3 regions of the Shewanella sp. Sh95 genome follow, and region 3 is predicted to be linked to each of the others. Evidence: predicted binding sites of a transcription regulator. Region 3 holds the regulator's gene; each other region holds the start of a gene.
The links. The regulator LexA, encoded in region 3, represses DNA repair genes until DNA is damaged. The targets are predictions, from matches to a motif close to TACTGTATNNNNATACAGTA.
Positions count from the first base shown of each region.

Region 1: AEA42_RS21075 (DNA topoisomerase III) is a predicted target of LexA. The motif match lies at 2,914-2,933, and genes of this name have one in related genera.
Region 2: dinB (DNA polymerase IV) is a predicted target of LexA. The motif match lies at 3,197-3,216, and genes of this name have one in related genera.

Region 1 covers NZ_LGYY01000276.1:77,377-83,366, forward strand. The annotation lists gene purF (amidophosphoribosyltransferase) at 1-480, shown strand, start outside; gene AEA42_RS21065 (alanine/glycine:cation symporter family protein) at 594-2,078, opposite strand; gene AEA42_RS21070 (hypothetical protein) at 2,451-2,744, opposite strand; gene AEA42_RS21075 (DNA topoisomerase III) at 2,946-5,072, shown strand; gene AEA42_RS21080 (cytochrome c3 family protein) at 5,157-5,540, shown strand; gene AEA42_RS21085 (alpha/beta fold hydrolase) at 5,759-5,990, opposite strand, start outside.
Region 2 covers NZ_LGYY01000061.1:17,545-23,534, reverse strand. The annotation lists gene AEA42_RS05130 (cache domain-containing protein) at 1-358, shown strand, start outside; gene AEA42_RS05125 (methyl-accepting chemotaxis protein) at 422-2,068, shown strand; gene dinB (DNA polymerase IV) at 2,099-3,172, opposite strand; gene AEA42_RS05115 (methyl-accepting chemotaxis protein) at 3,347-5,350, opposite strand; gene bfr (bacterioferritin) at 5,650-5,990, opposite strand, start outside.
Region 3 covers NZ_LGYY01000045.1:46,794-52,783, reverse strand. The annotation lists gene plsB (glycerol-3-phosphate 1-O-acyltransferase PlsB) at 1-661, opposite strand, end outside; gene lexA (transcriptional repressor LexA) at 947-1,567, shown strand; gene AEA42_RS03745 (SulA-like leucine-rich domain-containing protein) at 1,564-2,076, shown strand; gene coxB (cytochrome c oxidase subunit II) at 2,482-4,023, shown strand; gene ctaD (cytochrome c oxidase subunit I) at 4,033-5,625, shown strand; gene AEA42_RS03730 (cytochrome c oxidase assembly protein) at 5,627-5,990, shown strand, end outside.

The sequences.
Region 1 (5,990 bases), on a different contig from region 3:
CGTAAACTCAATGCCATCAACACTGAGTTTAAAGGTAAGAATGTCCTGTTAGTCGATGATTCCATTGTACGTGGTACTACTTCAGAGCAAATCATTGAGATGGCCCGTGAAGCAGGGGCGAAGAAAGTGTACTTTGCTTCGGCTGCACCGGAAATTCGTTTCCCAAACGTGTACGGTATCGACATGCCAACCTCGAATGAGCTTATCGCACACGGTCGTGATGCCGATGAAATTGCTAAGCTTATCGGCGCAGATGGCATTATCTTCCAAAATCTGCCGGATCTGGTCGAAGCGGTGAGAATGGAAAACCCAGAGATCAAACGTTTCGAAACGTCAGTATTTGATGGTCACTACATCACTAACGACGTTGATCAGTCCTATCTCGATCATTTAACGCAGCTTCGTAACGATGATGCCAAAGCTGACCGCAATAAGGATATTGGCACTAACCTTGAGTTACACAACGTCTGCCATCCATAAGACGAAACGCTTAAGATGAAAGAGTGTGCTTAGCGTTAAGCGTCGGCACACTTTAAAATGCACAATAAAAAGCCAGTGATAAGTCACTGGCTTTTTGTTTGGAATTTTAATCCTTAGGAGATTTTTGGATTCTCGTTGGATTGGCTGTGTGTTAGCTCATCCTGCGCATTTTTACGCTCAACCCAATAGTCCGCATGGTGAATACCGAGTTTTTCAGGATCAAACTGTGGCTCAATACCTTGTTTTTGCTGAGATTCATAATCTTTAAGACAAGTGAAGGCAATTTTTTGCAGGAGAATAATGGCAATAATGTTTAACCACGCCATAATTCCTACACCAATATCACCCATCCCCCAAGCCAAGTCTGCGGTTTTCACTGTACCATAGACTGTGGAGGCCATTAGCACCACTTTCAGTACCACTGTAAGCCAAGGACGATTCACTTTGCGATTGATATAAGCGATGTTTGTTTCGGCAATATAGTAGTAGGCCACAATGGTGGTGAAGGCGAAGAAGAATAGCGCAACGGCGACGAACATATTACCAAAGCCTGGCATCATGCTTTCCATTGCGGTTTGTACATAACCAGGGCCCGCCGCAATCCCCGCAATCCCAGTATAAAGTGCTGCGCCATCAGGGCCCTGCACGTTATACAGGCCCGTGATCAGCAGCATAAAGCCAGTGGCTGAGCAGACGAACAGGGTATCAACATACACTGAGAAGGCTTGCACTAACCCCTGTTTGGCTGGATGACTCACTGCGGCGGCAGAAGAAGCGTGCGGCCCAGTACCTTGACCCGCTTCGTTGGAGTAAATACCGCGTTTTACCCCCCACATAATCGCAAGACCTAAAATCGCACCAAAGCCTGCATCGAGTCCGAAGGCGCTTTTTAGGATCAACAGAATAATATCGGGCAGCTGGCCAATGTTAAGGGCGATAATCACGCAGGCGACAATGATATAGCCGAGCGCCATAAAAGGCACTACAGTACTGGCGAACTGCGCAATCCGTTTCACCCCTCCAAAAATAATAAAACCTAATAGCATCGCAAGAATGGCTGCTGTGACATTAGGGTCAATATTGAAGGCGGTTTTTAAGCTTGAACCAATGGAGTTGGCTTGTACCCCTGGCAGTAAAATCCCGCAGGCAAAAATGGTCGCAATGGCAAATGTCCAAGCGTACCACTTCATGCCTAAGCCTTTTTCAATATAAAAGGCGGGGCCGCCGCGGTACTCACCGTTGATTTTTTCTTTGTAGACTTGGCCTAAGGTGGATTCAACAAATGCTGAGCTTGCGCCCAGAAACGCTACCATCCACATCCAAAAAAGAGCGCCAGGGCCACCAAAGGTAATCGCCGTGGCAACACCAGCGATATTACCAGTACCAACACGACCGGCTAAGGTCATGGCTAAAGCTTGGAAGGAAGACACGCCAGCATCGGTGCTTTTGCCATCAAACATTAGACGGATCATTTCGGGTAAATGACGTAACTGTAAAAAGCGTGAGCGCAGGGAGAAAAAGAGTCCTACACCGAGGCAAAGATAAACGAGCGCGGGACTCCAGACGATATTGTTGACCGCATTAACAATCTCATTCATATAATTCAACTCCAATATTCTGTTGTTTTTTGCAGAGTTTTTAAGATTTTTTTAGGTGATTTTGGGTACTAAACAGCCAATTAGGCCTAAGGTTAAAACGCGTGTGTGCGTCCAAGAGCTTCAACATAACGATTTTTTTAGTTACTTCATAGCTAAGGTTGTTAAATATTTGATAATTTAACGTTCTTTATTTGATGGGGTTACTGAGGAGCTTTATTTTGCAGCGTGTTATCTCTGCTGCATTGAGATTTGTAATCTAGCAACTTGAATCATTGAGAAAAGCGGGGGAGATAAGGCGAATTGATTGAGACTATTAACTCAGCCACAGTGGATAGCGGGGACGGTATTTGTGCAAGGCAAAGAAAACTTGGCTTAAATTACCAGCCATAACAGCATCCACAGTCCAAAGAGCCATGCCAGGCTACGGCGGCTAACGCGATGTTTTAATAGCAAAGATAGACTTACAGCTACAGGTAGAAACAGGATAAAAGCCCAAGAGAGGAACGGAACCTCAAGATTTAATGTTTCAAGACCCATCCCACAAAGCAGACTTAATGCCAGTAATAAGAGGCTATGAAATAGCATTAATTGATTGAATCTTAATACTAATGCTGGTTTAAATGCGGGTTTAGCATGATAGGGCAAGGTCAGTGTCAGTGTATTCATCTCTTTTTCCTGATTTCTCTTTAAGTGATGGAAGGAATAATAAATTTAGATGAGAATTATTCTCAACTAAATTTACACAGCTTTAGTGTTCAGTTAGAGCTTAACGAGCTAAATTGGCTCTTGAGCTAAAGAAGGCTGTTTGCACTATTGTCTGCTTTGGGCTAAATTACACTGTAATTATATCCAGTGTTTAATGTAGATATGATCCTCTATATTGCTGAAAAACCAAGTCTTGGGCGCGCAATCGCCGATGTGCTACCAAAACCCCACAAAAAAGGTGACGGGTTTATTGAAGACGCCCAAGGAAACTGCGTGTCTTGGTGTGTTGGGCATTTGCTTGAACAGGCCGAGCCCGATGCCTATAACCCCGAGTTCAAATCGTGGAAGTTTGAGCATTTACCCATAGTGCCCGAGAAGTGGCAGCTTAAACCTAAGGTCGCGACCCGTAGCCAACTCACTGTACTTAAAAAGCTAGTAAAACAGGCCGATACCTTAGTGAATGCGGGTGATCCAGACAGAGAAGGGCAATTATTGGTTGATGAAGTAATCGCCTATTTGGGCGTGACGGGCGATAAATTACAGCAAACGCAGCGACTCCTTATCAGCGACTTAAACCCGCAGGCGGTGAAACGTGCCTTGTCGCAACTTCGTAGTAACCGTGAGTTTATTCCTTTGTCTACTTCTGCACTTGCCCGGAGCCGTGCCGATTGGCTCTATGGCATGAATATGACACGGGCCTACACCATCCAAGGGAAAAAGGTCGGCTATCAGGGCGTGCTATCCGTCGGTCGAGTGCAAACCCCGCTCCTTGGGCTTATCGTGCGCCGCGATGAGGAAATCGCGCGATTTCAATCTAAACCCTTTTATGAAGTCTTAGCGCATTTAGTAACGGATAAACAACAATCTTTCACTGCGAAGTGGCAACCCAGTGAAGCCTGTTTACCTTATATGGACGAAGAAGGGCGAGTGCTTGCTAAGGGCTTAGCACAAAATGTGGTGCGTCGGATCACCGATAAACCCGCCAAAGTGACCCAGTTAAGCACTAAGGATAAACAGCAGAATCCGCCATTACCCTACAGCTTATCGGCACTGCAAATTGATGCAGCCAAGCGGTTTGGGATGAGCGCTAAGGACGTGCTCGATACCTGCCAGAGTTTATATGAGCGCCATAAGCTGATTACCTACCCGCGCTCTGACAGCCGTTATTTACCTACAGAGCAACATGGTCTAGCAAGCAGTGTATTAGCGGCCATTATGGGGGGGGCGCCCGAGTTAGTCGCACACGCTGAGGCGCCGAATCCTCGGCTTAAATCTAAGGCGTGGGATGATAAAAAAGTCGATGCCCACCACGCCATTATTCCAACGGAAAAACAGCCCAATTTAGGCAGTTTAAGCCAGCGGGAAAGGCAGCTTTATCTACATATTGCCCGCCAGTATTTGGCGCAGTTTTACCCCGCCTATTGCTACAGTGAAACGGCGGTCGAAGTGACGATTGAAGGTGGTCTCTTTAAAACGAAGGCTAGACAGGATAAATCCCTAGGTTGGAAACAACTGTTTGCACGGGAAGCTGATGAACATAAAGAGTCTATGGGGCGAGAATCGCTTAAAAATACTGATGATAAAAGTACCGATAAGGATGCAGAAGATGAGGTGTTTTGTGGCATTTTACCGCCTTTAGCCCTAGGACAAATCCTTCACTGCAACCACGGTGAATTGGTCGAGAAGCAAACTCAGCCCCCCAAAGCCTTTACCGATGCGACCTTGCTGAGCGCCATGACGGGGATTAATCGTTATGTGACTGACCCCGAGATCCGCAAAATTTTAAAGGAAACCGATGGCTTAGGGACGGAAGCGACCCGCGCAGGCATTATTGAACTGCTATTTAAACGGGGATTTATTCAGCGTCTGGGAAAGTCGATTGTGGCAACTGAGGTGGGTAAAGGTTTAATCAATAGCTTACCCCTTAGTGCCACCACGCCCGATATGACGGCGCTGTGGGAGGCAAGCCTAAATGGCATCTGCCATAAGGAAATCTCTTATCAAGGATTTATGCAGCCACTGCTGGGGACGCTAAATCACTTAATCGAAAATGCGGGCGCCCAATTACCCTCAGCCCTCAATGGCTTAAAAGGACAGGGTTTTAAGCGAGCAGCTAAAAAGTCCGTCTATCGAAAAGCGGGAACCAGAGGCGCTGCTGGCGGGAAAAAAGCCGGAACGGGCGCTAAAAAAGGAAATGCTAGAAATTCAGCCGCAGCATCTTCCACATCCACAACAGCTAAACCGACCGTCCCTAGACGGCGAACGAGCAAAGCGACCGCCCAAGCCTGATGACTCTATACCTTCTGTGATGGCGGGTTAACGGGGGCGGGCAGCGCCGATGCGGGGCACCATGCCCCGCCTAGGAAGACTCTGATGTTAAAACCCGTATTTATTCTATTACTCGGTGCCATACTGGCAGCACCTATGGCTGCTAATGCAATGAATATCAAGGATTACCATAAAGAGGTAATGACTGGAGCCGATGGTAAAGTCGATTGTGCGGCATGCCACGGTGATGCAAAACGCAAAACCGTTCCCGATGCTGCGACTTGCAGTCGTTGTCATGGTTCACCCGAGGACGTGGCTAAGTTGACTGCGCGCCCTGCGGATGCGGGTCATTCGGTTGAGCCGAATCCCCATAACAGTCTGCACTATGGTACTGATCTGCCTTGTACTTACTGCCATCAGGAACACAAAGAAAGTAAAGTCTATTGCAATCAATGCCATGAGTTTACTTATCCTCAAATGAAACGTTAATTTCATCCTCGTTAAACACCCGCTCCCCTGTATTTTGACGATTATTGTCATGCACTCAACTTTGTTGAGTGCATTTTTTCAGCAAAAAAAAGAGTAATCCAACTCGGATTACTCTCACGGAAAATAGGTCGTTGAACGTTGTAGCCAAAATCACTCATTTGGATGAGGAGCCTGCACACAATGACAGCTTTTACTTAATTAACCCTTAAAATTAACATTTATCTTAAGAGTTCACCGCGGTTGAGACTGATAAGCTTATCTAAGATCCGCTCGCCATCCATTCGAATACCATTGTGTTCATATTCTGAGGTTAACCAATACTTTAGGTGCGCTACCTGTTTGGCGGTTTCTAGGCTGAAATCCATCTCTACATACATATCTTCGCTATAAATCGCGGCCGCAACTGGGACGCGGTTTTGGCTGAGCTGCTCAAGATTGTATAGCGCTGGC
Region 2 (5,990 bases), on a different contig from region 3:
AAAGTGGATAGCCACTGAAGGTATCGATCCCTTTATGTCATCATTGATGAGTAATGATGCAGCCAAATTCTTAACAACCTTCGAAGCAAGTAAGCCTTATTACCAAGAAATTTTCCTAATGGATAATCAAGGGGCTAACGTCGCTATGACAGCTAAAACCTCTGACTATTGGCAGGGTGATGAAGATAAGTGGCAAAAATCCTTCGCAAATGGAAAAGGGGACAAACATATTGGCCCCGTTAAATTTGATACCAGCTCACAAGCCTATTTAGTGCAAATATCTATCCCTGTTATGGATGGTGACACTGCCATTGGCGCAATAACGATAGGGATTAACCTTGATGAATTTGGCAAGTAAGTACTAACGGCAACATTGATTTTAATACGCTACTCATCCTAGCTGATCTCAAGGAAATCATATATGCGTTGGTATAAGGATCTATCAATAAACCAAAAACTTATCTACCCGAGTCTACTACTTGCTGGGGTCGTTATTTTTGCATCTTTCACAGGGATTGTGGGCCTAAAAGCACTAAAACAAAGTGCAGATAAACTGGCATTAGAATATTTACCTAGTCAATCCCTGCTGCTACAAGCGGATAAAGAGTTATACCAAGCGCAAGTGGCAGAAAGAAGTCTAATGTTTGTTAATGTTGGAACAGACTCCTACAACCAACTTTTGAAGCAACACAACCAAAGTATTGAGCTAGTCAACCAACACTTAACACATTTTGCCAAGGTAACAACAAGCCAGCAGGCTCTAAATCAACTCACAGAGTTAACCCAAACCTTTAATGAATGGCAAAAAATAACCAATGAAATTAGTAATCAACGCACTAACAATGGCCGAAATGGTCGCACCACAGCAATAGATTTAAGCTTTGGTCAAGGTGCAACCCTCTTTGATAAGCTCCATGTACAAATCAGTCATCTGACCGATGAGCTAAATAGCCATACAAAGGGTGCCGTAGAACAAGTTGAAGCTGATGCCCTAGAAGGACAAAAACTACAACTTGTCGCCCTTGCAATCAGCATTATTATTTGCGCCATCTATGTCATAGCATTACCTAAATTAATTAGTCGGCCACTCGCTGTTTTATTGGCGAAAATTCATGATATTACCGATGGTGATGGAGACTTAAGAGCAAGGATTAACTTAACCTCCAAGGATGAGCTTGGAGACTTAGCCCGTGCCTTTAATCATTTCCTGGACAATTTGCATAGTATTATTTCGCAGTTTAAAGACTCGACCGCCAGGCTTACGCTATCAGCACAAGGGCTTGCCCACGCCAGCGAAATGGCCAAGCAAACCTTAAGGACACAGGAAGAAACGACTCGGAAAGTGGCTGATGCAAGCGACCATATTGCAGCCTCTGTGCAAGAGGTTTCAAGCAGCGCTAACCATGCAGCAGAGGCGGCTAAACAGGCTGACAACTTTACCGCCACAGGCCAAGAAAAAGTACAAAACACCATAGCTGTTATCCGACAACTCGCCCAAGATGTTAGCCAAGCAGAAAACCAAATTAACAAGCTAGAGCTCGAAGGGCAGCACATAGGAAAAGTACTTGAAGTGATTCAAGCTATCGCCGAACAAACCAATTTACTTGCCCTAAATGCTGCTATTGAAGCCGCTCGTGCAGGAGAACAAGGCCGAGGTTTTGCCGTCGTGGCCGATGAAGTGCGCTCTCTCGCCTCCAAAACCCATCAATCAACGGAGGAAATAAAACTGATGATAGCGAATGTCCAAAATGGCACTCAAAGTGCCGTTGCAGCTATCAATATCGGTAATCAAAAAGCGATTGCTAGTGTGGAAGCCGCCAGCAATGCTGGAGAAGCTTTGGCTCATATTGCGGAAATGGTGAGCGAAATCAGCGAAATGAATAATCAAATCGCGCTTGCCGCGAAAGCACAGTCAATAATGGAAAACGAAAGCCATCACAATATTCAGCATATTGCAGAGCAATCAGAAGAGAGTCGACATACAACAGACGAAATCCATGCTGCAAGTATCCAACTTTCAACCATGGCCAATGAACTAACAGCCTTAGTCAGCCGCTTTAAGTTATAGCGATTGATAACGTGTAAGGGATGAGATTGATTAAATTGATAACGCGAGTTGGGTTTGCAATGGATCAACCTTCGCAATCGGTGATTTATCAGTAAGTCCCACAGCCACGCCGAGTAGCCGAATCCCCCTCCCTTCTTGCCTTGTCATTGCCTGGGATAATAATTCGTAAAACATCATCACAGACACATCATTACTGCGATGTTCAATGGTTGTTTGTTTAAAGTCACTGAATTTAAGCTTCACCACCTGCTTATGGATTTGTCGATCCTTGGCACTACGACTTAGGCGAGTTGATAACTCTTGTATTAATCCAGGCATCACTTGCTGGCACTGCTCGAGGGTATAAATATCCTGCGCCAACGTAGTTTCAACGCCGACAGATTTACGCTCGCGACTCACTGATAACCCACGCTCATCAATCCCATGGGATCTTTCAATTAATACGGCACCAAATTTGCCAAAACGAGTAATAAGGTCTTGTTTTGGATAAGTTTGTATATCTCCGCAAGTATTTAACCCCAAAGAGGAAAGTTTTTCTGCGGTGACTTTCCCCACACCGGGGATCTTGCGTAGGGATAAGGTTTTAATGAACTCAGGAACCTTGTCGGGCGAAATAACATACAAACCATTAGGTTTATTTAAGTCAGAGGCCACCTTGGCGAGGAATTTAACAGGAGCAACGCCAGCCGAAGCAGTAAGCCCTGTTTCGGCCAAAATATCATGGCGAATCGCTTCAGCAATCAGAGTTGCAGAGCCCTTAAACAGCTTGCAATCGCTAACATCTAAGTAGGCTTCATCGAGGGAGAGGGGTTCAATCAATTCAGTGTATCGAGAGAAGATAGCGCGAATTTGTTGCGATATATCCTTATAGACCTGCATTCGACCGGGGACAAGAATTAAGTCTGGGCACAGTTTAAGCGCATAAGCCGTTGCCATAGCGGAGCGCACACCAAATCGGCGCGCTTCGTAATTACAGGTGCTGATAACCCCTCGCCGCTCACGGCTCCCACCAACGGCTAACGGTTTACCACGGTATTCGGGAAAGTCTCGCATTTCCACCGCAGCAAAGTAGCAATCCATATCAACATGAATGATTTTTCGCACTAAAGGTTCCTCCAACACCCAAAATACTGTATATAAAAACAGTAATCAAGTATCTAGGACATATTTACGCAGTCGCGAAGTTCACCTATCGACTCAAGCATCCTTATCCAAGTATAACATTCCCAAAAAAACCAAAGGAGCGCTAAGGCTCCTTTGGTTTTAAAACAACAGCATTTAAATTTTAAATTGACCAATATTACGTGTCAGTTCTCGAGTTGCTTGCTCAAATCCTTGTAGACTTTGGGAGAGATCTTGGCTTGACAATAGGGATTGATCGGACAAACCACGCACGCTAACCACGTTCTGTGCTACTTCTTCAGCCACAACGGCCTGCTGGCCAATCGCGACGGTAATTTCCACCGTTTGCTGCTGAATCGACACAATCGCACTGGCGATATCACTTAAGGCTTGCTCCACTTGTGTAGTCAAGTCTTGCCCGACTCTTGCCTGCTCAACCCCTGATTCCATCACCTGCTCGGCTTGTAGCGCACTCTGTTGCAGGGTTTGGATAATCCCTTGAATGTTGGCGGTAGAATCTTGGGTACGAGACGCGAGGGTACGCACTTCATCGGCCACCACGGCAAAGCCTCGGCCCTGCTCACCCGCCCGCGCCGCCTCGATGGCCGCATTGAGCGCCAGCAAGTTGGTTTGGTCGGCAATGTTGCGGATCACGCTTAACACTTCGCCAATTTGTTCAGAGCTGCTACGTAACTCCTTGATGACCTTGGCCGCTTCAATCACTTGAACCGATAATGCCTTCATACCTTCGGTCGCACGGGATACAATTTGAGTACCGTCATGGGCTTGAGTTTGTGCCTTTTCGGCAAAATCATTCGCTCGCTGAGCGCTTATCGCCATTTCTTGGCTCGTCTGTGCCATTTGGGTGGCGGCCGTGGCCACCGAATCGATTTGTTGTTTCTGCGATGACACCGAAGATACCGCTAAATCACACACTTGGCGCGCATCCATCACCCCAGTGCCCACCTCTTGGGTTAAGTTACGAGTGTGCAGTAACATCTGCTGCACCTTTTCGGCAAAGCGATTGAAGGCATCACCCAGCTTGCCTAGCTCATCTTCCCGTTCCATTAGAATGCGTTGGGATAAATCGCTATCACCTTCGGCAATGTCTTCCATCGCATCAAGTAACTTGCTGAGCTGGCGTCTAAAGGGCAATAACATCAACCATACTGTGATGCCGACTAAGAGCATAATCCCTAAGGCAACAAAACAGGCATTCCAAAAGGCTTCGGTTACAGGCGCTTCAATCACCTCATGGGGCAACATAAAAGCTAAGTGCCATTTTTGCTTAGGATAATCACCGCCCACAGACACAAAGGTTACCCGCTGCGGTACACCGTTAAAGGTGACTTCGGCAAAGCCCTGCGTCTCGCGCTGCATTTGTTGCCTTAAGGCGGTAAAACCTGAGGTGTCCTTAAACTGGCTATCGATTTGATTCGCAAGTGAGCCCGGCGGGAATTTATCCGAGAATCCTGGGAAATAAACCAGCTTACCTTCATCAGTCATCAGGAAGGCTTGGCCATAGTTGCGGTATTTGATTGGCGCTAACAGGGTTTTACCAATGGTATCGATGAGAATATCCATACCACCAATCCCGATGAGTTCGCCATTAGCACCATAGACTGGGGTTTTAACCGTGGCTGAAATAGAGCCATCGTTGGCATCGACCGCAGGATCGCCCACAAACAAGCTACGCTGATCGATAGCCTCCTGCCACCAAGGACGCTTGTTAGTGTAATAGTTTGGATCGCCATCGAAACGGCCATTGAGGTCGAAATATTCGAAGGTATTCGCCGAGCCAAAGAATACTGACTTCACATCGCTATCACGGTCGGAGAACGAGCGGAAATAGCGAATAATATCTTGGTACTGTTGATCGTTAGCTAAGTTACTGCCACGGGCATGATATTGGCTAAACCAATGGATAAGCCCAGGCTCGGCAAAAACCGAGTGGATCACTTGCCCTTTAGCAACAAAATAACCACCTATCTCATTGGCCTTGAGAGCCACAAGCGCCGAAATGTCCGCATCCACTTGCTTACGTGTGTTATTACTTTCTTTATTCACGAGCAAGGCGGCAACTAAAGTAAGAAGTACAGCGAGGGCACCGACGATAGTTACCACTAACTGCAAACTAAGAGAACGTTTTATATATCTCATCCATCTTCCCGTCTGGTTAACCAACCACTTAACAAAAAATCCTGCAAAAACAGTTTCACACGGTAACAATTTTTACCAGCCAACAACAGCCGAAATGATGAGAAAAAACGTAAACAAGTATTTGTAAAGAATAGACATTAGCAAAATAACAGGAATCGCTAAACAATCGACATCCATCAGAAGATCCAATTGCGATAGCGATTTTTTACAGAGTGTTAGACTAAATACTCAAAATCCAAAAACAAAGGCCAGTCATTTAGTGACTGGCCTTTGTGCTTAAGCTGCGTAAGCGGGCGTTGTTACATCTTAGTTTGCAGATAATTCGGTAAACCAATTCGGTCAATCAAACCGAGCTGTTTTTCTAACCAATACATATGGTCAGATTCGGTGTCGTCGAGTAACACTTCTAAGATCTCACGGGTTTGATAATCTTTTTTCTGCTCACACAACGCAATCACCTTACGCAAATCATCGGCGACCTTATACTCATAGGCCAAATCGTTACGCAGCATCTCTTCAACGTTTGAACCAATGTTGAGCGCTTCCCGCGCGGCCACATTCGGTACGCCTTCGAGGAATAAAATGCGCTGTACCAGTTTGGCCGCATGGCCCTTTTCATCATCCGACTCATGGGCAATAC
Region 3 (5,990 bases):
GGAATAACGCCTGACGATTAGGCAACACAGGCCCCGTCATCACCTTACGTTGGCGGCGGAAATGCACTCTCGCTACTCGAGCCAATTTATGGGCAATGCCCATATCGGTACCATGTTCGTCGGCCATGTAACGCAGCGATACCGCATTAGAAAATTGCACAAAGTTGTGACGGCCCAAAAATAGGATCATCAAGCACTTACGTAACCAAGTAGGGTTCTCGCGCTCAAGCACTGCCGCCTTCATGGTGTCGTCTTCTTTACCCGGAGTACGACCCCAATACAGACTCACAGGCACCAGCTGGATATCTAACTCTGGCTTTTCCTTATGGACGGCCAACAAACGCATAAAACATTCGAGGAATGGCTCATTGCTGGCGCGTTCACCAAATAAGGGCTTACGACCTTCAAGGCATACCACCCGTGGCGCCACAACGCCATTCACCACCAGCGGCTCGTAAGGGCTTGGCAAACCAAGTTTCGTGGTGATCTCGCTTAACGCAGCAATATCACTCAGGGATTCTGTTTTCATTACATAAGCAAGCGGTCTGGAGGCATCCAGATTCAGATCGGCAAAGGGATCCTGTGGCACAACAATAGTGTGCACTAAGTGCTTTTGGATCCAACGTAATGATTTCAACCAAAGAGAGTCTTGTTTAGGCATTATTCTTATGCAATGTAAGTACGTTCATTAGCCCCATAGAATACCAGATTCTAGAGAATATACCCAAACAACCTAAAGATGCAGGATTCAGCTGCTGATTTTAATGACTTAGTAACGCACTTTAGGCGACACCATTTATTGATACCGTGCAAATGGCATTCACCCCATAGATGACGATTACGGTTATTTGCAGATCTAGCTGACCAAGTTAAAAGTGGTTAATACTTGCACTACCAATAATACTGTATATACTAACAGTAACTGTATAGAAAAACAGGAAAGACCATGAGACCGTTGACGCCACGCCAAGCCGAAATTTTAGAGCTGATTAAACGTAATATTGCCGAGACTGGCATGCCACCCACTCGGGCCGAAATTGCCACCCGTTTGGGTTTTAAAAGTGCAAATGCCGCAGAAGAACACCTTAAGGCATTGGCGAAAAAAGGCTGCATCGAGATCATGCCTGGTACTTCCCGCGGGATCCGTCTCCCTGTAGAGGAAGAAGATAACCGCGAAACAGGCTTGCCACTTATCGGCCAAGTGGCAGCGGGTGAACCTATTCTCGCCCAAGAGCATGTCGAACAGTATTACCAAGTCGACCCCAGCATGTTCCACCCTGCTGCCGATTTCCTGCTGCGCGTAAAAGGCGACAGTATGAAGAATATCGGCATCCTTGAGGGTGACCTGCTTGCCGTTCATAAAGTACAACAAGCGCGCAATGGACAAGTTGTTGTTGCTCGCGTTGACGATGATGTAACCGTAAAACGCTTTGAAAAAAAAGGTAATTTAGTCTACCTACATGCCGAGAATGAAGACTATTCACCGATTAAAGTCGATTTGAGTTTCCAAAGTCTAACAATTGAAGGGCTCGCCGTAGGGGTGATCCGCAACGGAGATTGGCTATGAACAAACTATTAGGTAATGCCCCGCGTCACCCCGGTTTATGGCTCGATACGGTTCGAGATACAGAGACCGACTGGCAGCATACATCAATAGTCACTATGCCAACTCAGAGCCAAGGGCGCCAAGAGCTGACACAGCTGAGCAAACAACTTGCCCAACTGAGCCAACAGGGAAGATGGATAGTGCTCATCAACCCACCTAGTATTGGCTACAAGCAGCTATTAGCAAACGCAGGTGTGCGTATGGATCGCGTACTATTGGTTCACGCAAAAGATGAGGTCGAAACCCTTTGGGCGATGGAAAAAGCCTTAACCAGTGGCACATCTAGCGCAGTGATTACTTGGATTAACGCCCTAGATACTCGCGATAATCGTCGCCTACAAATTGTAGCAAAGAGCGCACGTGCAATGGGTATCGTGCTTGAAGGTTCAACGAATGACCAACCTTCTAGCACCAATCTCACACAATCGGCTAAATTTACTCAACCCGCATTTTTCAGCTCTGTTCATTAAAAATTTTTCACACCGTATTTAGCCTTGAAAGCCGCCTCACCTGTGAATGTGAGGCTTTTTTTTGGCAATTTTTCAGACAATTAGAAAAAGAAGTGATCTTGATCAATTTTTAAACAGCAAGTATGTTTGATTTAGGCGCACATGATATATGGCCTGTTTAGGCAGAAATATCGCGTTATTTTCGAATATCGCTCGCCCACAAAAATTGAGAATAATGGATTTATTCAGCAGTATGTGCCAGTGTGGCTAATACCAGCAGTAACAATACTTGATCATAAGTAAGCCGCCAACGCACGTTGAAGTCAGAAACACTTTTTTGGGAACTGAAGAGTTTGCATAGAGTTGAGACTTACTGTGTTGCTCTTCTTTGTAGTTGCTATTTGCAATTAGCAGAGGAGAAGTCTTGTGAAGCAATGGTTGTATTGTTTACTCGTGGTGCTATTCGCCCCACCGTTGGCCGCAGCAGACATGCGGTTCAATATGACGCCTGGCGTAACAGAAATCAGTGGCAAGGTATACCACCTGCACATGACGATTCTGTATATCTGCTGCGCGATAGGCTTAGTGGTTTTTGGCGTGATGATTTATGCCATGATCAACCACAGAAAATCCAAGGGCGCGGTCGCGTCACACTTCCATGAGAGTACAAAAGTTGAAATCGCTTGGACGATAATTCCCTTTATCATTCTGATCTTAATGGCGATTCCGGCAACTAAAACTCTGATTGCCATGGAAGACCCCAGCAATGCCGATCTCACGGTAAAAGTCACAGGATCGCAATGGAAGTGGCATTACAGCTATTTCGATCAAGATATTGAGTTTTACAGTATTCTCGCCACACCAAGACCTCAAATCGAAGGTAGTGAGGCCAAGGGAGAGCACTACTTACTCGAGGTCGATAAGCCCCTTGTCCTGCCTGTAAATAGAAAAATCCGCTTTCTGATGACTTCTGAAGATGTTATCCATTCATGGTGGGTACCAGATTTTGCAGTGAAAAAAGATGCTAACCCAGGGTTTATCAACGAGGCGTGGACCCATATCGATAAACCCGGCATTTACCGTGGTCAATGTGCCGAACTTTGCGGCAAAGATCATGGATTTATGCCGATAGTGGTTCAGGCACTGCCCGAAGCCGAGTTCGATGCTTGGGTTGCAGAACAAAAACAAGCTGCCAATGCCGCAGCGCAAGCCGCACAAGCCGCCTTATCACAAACACTGAGTAAAGAAGAGCTGATGACTCAGGGTGAGCAAGTTTACCTTGGTCACTGCGCAGCCTGCCATCAACCTAATGGCGAAGGTCTCAAAGGCGTATTCCCACATCTCAAAGGCAGCCCCATAGCTACCGGGCCACTGAGCGGTCATCTTGAAATCGTGCTCAATGGTAAAACGGGTACGGCCATGCAAGCCTTCAGTAAACAATTAACGCCCCAAGAAATTGCCGCAGTGATTACCTATGAGCGTAATGCGTGGGGCAACAACACGGGTGATGCGGTGCAAGCCAAAGACGTTGATGCCCATAAATCCGGTGGCACCAATAGCGAACCAGTAGCAACGACTCAGCCCCCCTCAACCACCGATGCGCCCAAAGCGGCGACAGAGCCCATCGCCAGTGTCGATCCCGCGAGTCTTCCCACGCTCAGCCATGATGAACTGATGGCCGAAGGAGAAAAGACCTATGCCACAGTTTGCGCCGCCTGCCACCAGCTAACGGGTGCAGGTATGCCTCCCGCCTTCCCCGCCCTTGCTGGTAGCGTTATTGCAACAGGCCCAGTCGCCAATCACATCGATATAGTGATGCACGGTAAACCGGGCACGGCGATGCAGGCATTTGGCAACCAACTCACGCCACAACAACTTGCCGCCATCATTACCTATGAGCGCAATGCGTGGGGCAACAATACCGGCGATACAGTGCAACCCGCTGATATTGCTCGCCATGGACAGTAGGGGATTAAGATGAGCACACTGACTCAAGATCAAATTGCCGCCCATGATGAACACCATCACGGTGCACCTAAAGGCATCATGCGCTGGTTACTCACCACCAACCACAAGGACATTGGCACCCTGTACCTATGGTTTAGTTTCATTATGTTTTTAACTGGTGGTGCGATGGCCATGGTGATCCGCGCCGAACTCTTTCAGCCCGGATTACAACTCGTTGAACCTAACTTCTTCAACCAAATGACCACAGTGCATGGGCTAATCATGGTATTCGGCGCAGTGATGCCAGCCTTTACCGGACTAGCTAACTGGTTAATCCCGATGATGATTGGTGCGCCAGATATGGCGCTTCCACGTATGAACAACTGGAGTTTTTGGATCCTGCCCTTCGCCTTTGCAATATTGTTGAGTTCATTGTTTATGGAAGGCGGCGGCCCTAACTTTGGTTGGACCTTCTACGCACCACTCTCGACCACTTATAGCCCTGACAGCACAGCATTATTTGTATTCTCGATCCATATCATGGGGATAAGTTCGATCATGGGTGCCATCAACGTGATCGTAACCATAGTCAACCTGCGCGCGCCAGGGATGACGTGGATGAAGTTACCGCTGTTCGTCTGGACTTGGCTGATTACCGCCTTCTTGCTGATCGCCGTTATGCCCGTACTCGCTGGGGCCGTCACTATGGTGTTAACCGATAAGTTTTTCGGTACTAGCTTCTTCGAGGCGGCTGGCGGCGGCGATCCTGTGATGTTCCAGCATATCTTCTGGTTCTTCGGTCACCCCGAAGTCTACATCATGATTTTGCCTTCCTTCGGCATTATCTCCGCCATAGTCCCGGCTTTCAGCCGTAAACCATTATTCGGCTATGCATCCATGGTGTATGCCACGGCGAGTATTGCGATTTTGTCCTTCCTCGTGTGGGCGCACCATATGTTCACCACCGGTATGCCTGTGTTTGCAGAGTTATTTTTTATGTACTGCACTATGCTGATTGCCGTGCCGACTGGGGTAAAAGTGTTTAACTGGGTAGCCACTATGTGGCGCGGCTCACTGAGTTTTGAAACCCCAATGTTGTTCGCGGTGGCCTTTATTATTCTGTTCACTATTGGCGGCTTCTCTGGCCTGATGCTCGCCATCACGCCAGCCGACTTCCAATACCACGATACTTACTTTGTGGTGGCTCACTTCCACTACGTGTTGGTCACTGGTGCGATTTTCTCCATAATGGCAGCGGCCTATTACTGGCTGCCAAAATGGACCGGCCATATGTACAGCGAAAAGCTCGGCCAGTGGCATTTTTGGTGTTCGGTGATTTCGGTCAACGTGTTGTTTTTCCCGATGCATTTCTTAGGTCTTGCGGGTATGCCAAGGCGTATTCCCGATTACTCGATTCAATTTGCCGATGTAAATCAAATCGTGTCGATTGGGGGGTTTGCGTTTGGGCTATCTCAGCTGATTTTCCTCGTGCTGGTAATTAAGTGCATTCGGGGCGGCGAAAAGGCGCCCGCCAAACCTTGGGAAGGCAGCGAAGGCTTAGAGTGGACCCTACCAAGCCCAGCGCCCTATCACTCTTTCACCACGCCACCCGAGGTGAAATAACATGCAAGGCCAACCCCATCAGCAAAACATCAAGTCCAACCGTAAGCTCATTAGCCTGTTGGTGCTGGGCTGCCTTGCGATGTTTGGCTTTGGGTTCGCCTTAGTGCCGCTCTACGATGTGCTGTGCGAAAAACTGGGTATTAATGGAAAAACCTCTAATACTGCCAGCAGTTATCAGGCGATCACTGTGGATAAGAACCGGGTGGTAACGGTGGAGTTTATCTCGCAGGTGCAGACGGGCATGCCGTGGAAATTTGAGCCACAAACGAAACGGCTCGAAGTGCATCCGGGAGAACTCATCCACACGGCATTTCTGGCGCAAAATGTCTCGAATAGAGCAATTGTGGGCCAGGCGATTCCTTCAA